Regions from separate parts of the Rhodoferax sp. XS2R6 genome, predicted to be linked through region 1. Evidence: riboswitches for the same ligand, from Rfam matches in the RefSeq annotation. Region 1 holds a riboswitch; the other holds the start of a gene.
The links. Region 1 has a riboswitch for cobalamin ahead of AC097A_RS03960 (ABC transporter ATP-binding protein). Riboswitches for the same ligand answer to the same signal wherever they lie in the genome.
Positions count from the first base shown of each region.

Region 2: another riboswitch for cobalamin. It lies ahead of AC097A_RS10010 (TonB-dependent receptor domain-containing protein); the one in region 1 lies ahead of AC097A_RS03960 (ABC transporter ATP-binding protein).

Region 1 covers NZ_JBWMAY010000001.1:834,407-836,794, reverse strand. Annotated here, with positions in the region: gene AC097A_RS03965 (ABC transporter substrate-binding protein) at 1-224, opposite strand, end outside; gene AC097A_RS03960 (ABC transporter ATP-binding protein) at 221-1,075, opposite strand; cobalamin riboswitch at 1,206-1,452, opposite strand; gene AC097A_RS03955 (ABC transporter ATP-binding protein) at 1,478-2,388, opposite strand, start outside.
Region 2 covers NZ_JBWMAY010000002.1:738,908-741,295, forward strand. Annotated here, with positions in the region: gene AC097A_RS10000 (cell division protein ZapA) at 132-476, opposite strand; gene zapB (cell division protein ZapB) at 473-697, opposite strand; cobalamin riboswitch at 735-971, shown strand; gene AC097A_RS10010 (TonB-dependent receptor domain-containing protein) at 1,044-2,388, shown strand, end outside.

The DNA of each region.
Region 1 (2,388 bases):
CCGGTCTTGTACCAGCCGGTGATGCCGGTCACGCCCACCATACGCGTGTTGAGCTGCAGGGCCAGCGCCATTTCGGTCATGTTCAGGTCGTGGATCACCGCCCGCTTGGGCGGTGCGGCGAAGGTCAGTGGCGTCCCGCAGCTGTCCACGGTAACGGGGAAGGTTTGCGCGGCGCACAACGTCGATGCGAGCGACAAGGCCAGGGTGCTGACAATATGTTTCATGGCGTGGGTTCCTCGTAGTGGTTGAAAAAACTGGTGCGGTGGTGGGGCGGGCTGCCTGCAGGCGCGTCGGGCGGATGTGCGTCCAGCACCAGCATGGGTTGCGCCGTACCGGGGTGGGGCAGGTAGTAGGAATGCATGGCAAACACCTGGTGCACCGTGACAGGGTTGAGTGCCAGCGTGGGGGTGTCACAGCGGACCAGGGCGCCAGCTTTCAGTACCAGCACCTGGTCGGCCCAGGGCGGCACCAGTGGCAGGTCATGCAGCACCGCCACCACGGTAATGCCCAGGTCTTTAACCATGCGCAGCAAATCCAGCGTGGCGCGCGGGTCCAGGTGGTTGGTCGGCTCATCCAGCAAGAGCAGGCGGGGTTGCTGGGCCAAAGCGCGGGCTAGGTGGGCACGCTGGCGCTCGCCGCCGGACAGGCTGCCCATGGCGCGTGTTGCCAGGGCGGTCAGGTTGCACAGCGCCAGCGCATCGGCGACGACTCTCCGCAGCTGGGCCGGGCTCTGCGTTTGCCGGTGCGGCAGGCAGCCCAGCGCCACGTAGTCCTGCACCCGCAGGCGCACGTCGGCGTGGTCGGCTTGCCCGAGGATGGCCAGCGTGCGCGCTCGGACCACAGGGGCCATGTGCTGCAGCGGCTCGCCGTCCAGCAGCACATGGCCGGTCGTGGGCGCCAGGAGGCCGCCCAGCATGCGCAGCAGGGTAGATTTGCCGGCCCCGTTTGGGCCGACGATGGCGAGGCGCTGACCCTGCGCCACCGAGAAGCTCAGAGGCTGGATTAACGCGCTGCCTTGGGGCGTGCGAAAGCTTGCGTCGCACACCTGCAGTGACATACCGGCGAGGGTGGGCATGGCTAAGCCGGGCGAAGTGGCGTGCGCGGTGGGGCCAAGCGGCCAGGTGCAAATGGCATGGAAAAATTCCTGAACAAAAACTCGCACCGGCATCCCCGCCAGCGGTTGAGCGTCACGACGGCGTGCTAGGCACACCGTCACCGTGTTGGCCGGTATCCGGGCTGATGGCAACCCTCCATCGCCTTCCCAGGTGCCTGTTCAGAGCGCCCAGTGGCTGAGTGATGGGGGGTGAAGAAAGCCAGGCTTTCTTCATCCAATTGACCGTTGCGGGGGCAGCGCAGGTGGGGCGTCGGGGCGTGGGCCCCGCAGTCCTCCTGCTTCCCGTTGAACTGCGGCCTGTGAACCACGCCGCGAGCACCAACGGGCGCATTCTAGTTGTGAATGTTGGCAACGCAGTTGCGTTCATGCGGCGGCTATCGCCGGGGACTGCGCGCCAAACCGGATGTGTTCAGCCCGGTGCGCTGCGTGGGCCGCCACCGCCGCATCGTGTGTGACCAGAATGACGCCAAAGCGGTGCGCCGCAGCGCTGGCGCACAGCAGCGCCATGGTGGTTTTCTGGATGAGGGGGTCTAGCCGTGAGGTGGGCTCGTCCGCAAAGATGAAGCGGGGCTGGAGCAGCAGCACCCGCAGCAACGCAAAGCGCTGCAGTTCGCCGCCCGACACCTGGTCGGGCAGGCGCTCCAGCAGCTCGGGGCCCAGTTTCAGTTCACGCATCAACTCGGTGGCGTCGGCCCAACTGCGCCGGTGCCGCGTGATGAGGTCATGCAGGCACTGGCGCAGCGTGCGGCTGGGGGCAAACGCGGCGGGTGGGTCCTGGTACAGCTTTTGAAAAGCATGGGGCGGAGTGCCTGGTGGTCGGCTCACCACGCCCGCGTCGGGCTGGGCCACGCCCAGCAAGATGTGGCCCAGCGTGGTTTTGCCGCAGCCGCTGGGGCCAGTCACGGCCACGATTTCGCCCTGGGCGATGGACAGGTCCACGTTGGAGAAAAGGCGCTCGGCCCCGAACGACTTGGCCAGGCCTTGCGCCAGCACCACGGGGGCGGCCGCTGCTGCCACGGGCTGGAGCAGGCCCTGCCAGTGGGCCGGATCGGCCTGCACCAGCGCCTGGCTGTAGGCATGTTGCGGGCGCACCAGCACCTCAGACGCTGGGCCGTGTTCGATCACCTGGCCGTCGAGCATGATGGCCACCGTGCCGCCCAGGCGGTGGGCTAGTGCCACATCGTGGGTGATGGTGATCAGGGCGGTGTGGGTGGCATCTTCTGTGGGCACGTGGGCGGCCAGCAGATCGGCGACCTGGTCACGCAGCGCCGCGT
Region 2 (2,388 bases), on a different contig from region 1:
GTTCATCTAACGCGAGATGATCACGCTAGCTAGGCAATGTTCCAAGCCCGGGCTCAATGAGCATTGGTTCAGGAAATATAAAGCCCGGCAGCACCGCAGACAATTGCAATTGTAGGCCTTGGCGGCCGACTTCAGAGCAAACGACCGTCTTCTCCGAGTGCGGCGTCCAGGCGTTCCAGCAGGGAGTTCAGCAGCAGGCTGCCGTCGCCCGCGGGGTTGCTGGCTGCGCTGGCGGCTGCAGGGGCCGTTTCGCTGGGGGTGGGGGCCACCGCAGCGGGGCGTTCGGACAGGTCAAAGGCCAGGTTCAGTGCGGCCAGCACGGCAATGCGGTCGCGTGCCCGCACCTTGCCGGCGTCGCGGATCTTGCACATGGCGGTATCCACGCGCTCCACGGCTTCGAGCAGCCGGGCATCGCCGCCTTCGGGGCAGCCCAGCAGGTAGCTCTGCCCCATGATTTGAACTTCAAGCTGTTTCATGTTGCGTCTTTTTGCGTGGCCAGGGCGTCGGGCAAACGTTCCAGCAGCGCATCGACCCGGGCCCGTGCGGCGTTGAGTCGCGACTTAAGGGCGTCGCGCTCATGGGTCAATGTCTCCACCTGCGAAGCGAGCAGGGCATTGGTGCGCTGCAGCTCCTCGTAGCGCACCAGCAGGCGCTCCACGCGTTCGGCAATTTGGTCGATGGGGGTCTGGTTCGACATAGAGGTCGCATTGTAGGGTGCGTGCAAGCTGGGGCAGCGTAAAATGCGCGGGTTGGTGCTCGCGGTGTGGTTCACACGCCGCAGTTCAACGGGAAGCAGGAGGGTGTTGCTGTGCAACAGCGAACCTAACCTGCGCTGCCCCCGCAACGGTAAGTGGACGAGCCCGCGAGCTCCGCTTCCATCACGGCCACTGAGCGTTTTCGAACACGCGCTTGGGAAGGCGATGGAGGTTGCATCCACCAGCCCGGATACCGGCCAACACGGTGGAGGTGCGCCTGGCGCGCCTGCGTGACGTCCATGCCCTGGCGGGGAAGCCGGGGAGGGCTTCTGTTCGGATTCTTGTTCCATGAAATTGTGTGTGTCTCGGGTGCGCATTGCCGTGCTTACTGCCGTGTGGCCGCTGTGCCTGCTTGTGCAGGCGCAAGAGGCCGCGCCGCGCGTGCTCAAAGAGGTGGTGGTCACCGCCACCCGGGTAGTGCAGCCCCTGACCGATGTATTGGCGGATGTGTCCATCGTGGACCGTGAGGCGATTGAACGCAGCGGTGCCGCGGCCCTGCCTGATGTGTTGCGCGGCCTGCCCGGTGTGGAGATGGTGCGCAACGGTGGTGTCGGCGCCGCCACCTCGGTCTACCTGCGTGGCGCCGAATCGCGCTTTACCGCGGTGTATGTGAACGGCGTACGCATGGATTCGCAGGCCACCGGCGGCGTGTCCTGGGAGGCGATTCCGCTGGCCCAGATCGAGCGGGTTGAGGTGCTGCGCGGACCGGCTGCTGCCGTGTACGGTTCTGACGCGTTGGGCGGTGTAATTCAGATCTTCACGCGCCAAGGGGATGGAGGCTTCTCACCCTCGGTCAGCATGGGGATGGGTAGCTACGGTACGTCCAAACTGGACCTGTCGCTCAGTGGTGGTGATGCGCAGTGGGACTACGCCCTGGGCTTGGGCACCGAGAGCAGCAAAGGCTTCAACGCGCGCGTGCTGGCCAGCCAAAACCCCGACGACGACGGCTACAAGAACGACTCCGCCAGCCTGCGCTTGGGCGCTGCCTTGATTGCCGGGCACCGTCTGGAGGCCAGTTTTCTGGGCAATGACCAAAATTCCCAGTACGACAGCACCGGTGTGGTGGACAACCGCAACCTGCGTCGGCTGCAGGCCACCGGGTTGAGCTGGACCGGGCAATGGAGTGAGGCCTACCGCACCACGGTGAGTGTCAACGAGTCCATGGAGCGTTACGAAACGATTCCCAGCCCGTACGCGACCACAACCCATCTGCGGGGTTACCTGCTGCAAAACGAATGGCGCAAGGGAGCCAACCTGCTCACCGCCACGCTGGAGCGCCGCGAGGACCAGCTCAACAACGCCAGTACCACGCCGCGCGACACCAGCCGCTTTCAGAATGCTTTGGCCCTGGGTTATGGCTTGGCGGGCGAGGTGCATTCGGTGCAAGCCAACATCCGCCAGGACCAGGACAGTGAGTTTGGCCCGCAAAACACCGGCAGCTTGGCCTATGGTTATGCCATCACACCCCAATGGCGCGTCACGGTGGCAGGCAGCACGGCATTTCGGGCGCCCACGCTGTACCAGCGCTTCAGCGTATACGGCACCGCCGATGTGTTGCCCGAAACCAGTCGCAACCAGGAGCTGGCATTGCGCTACCGCCATGGCGTCACAGAATTCGGCGCCACGGTGTACC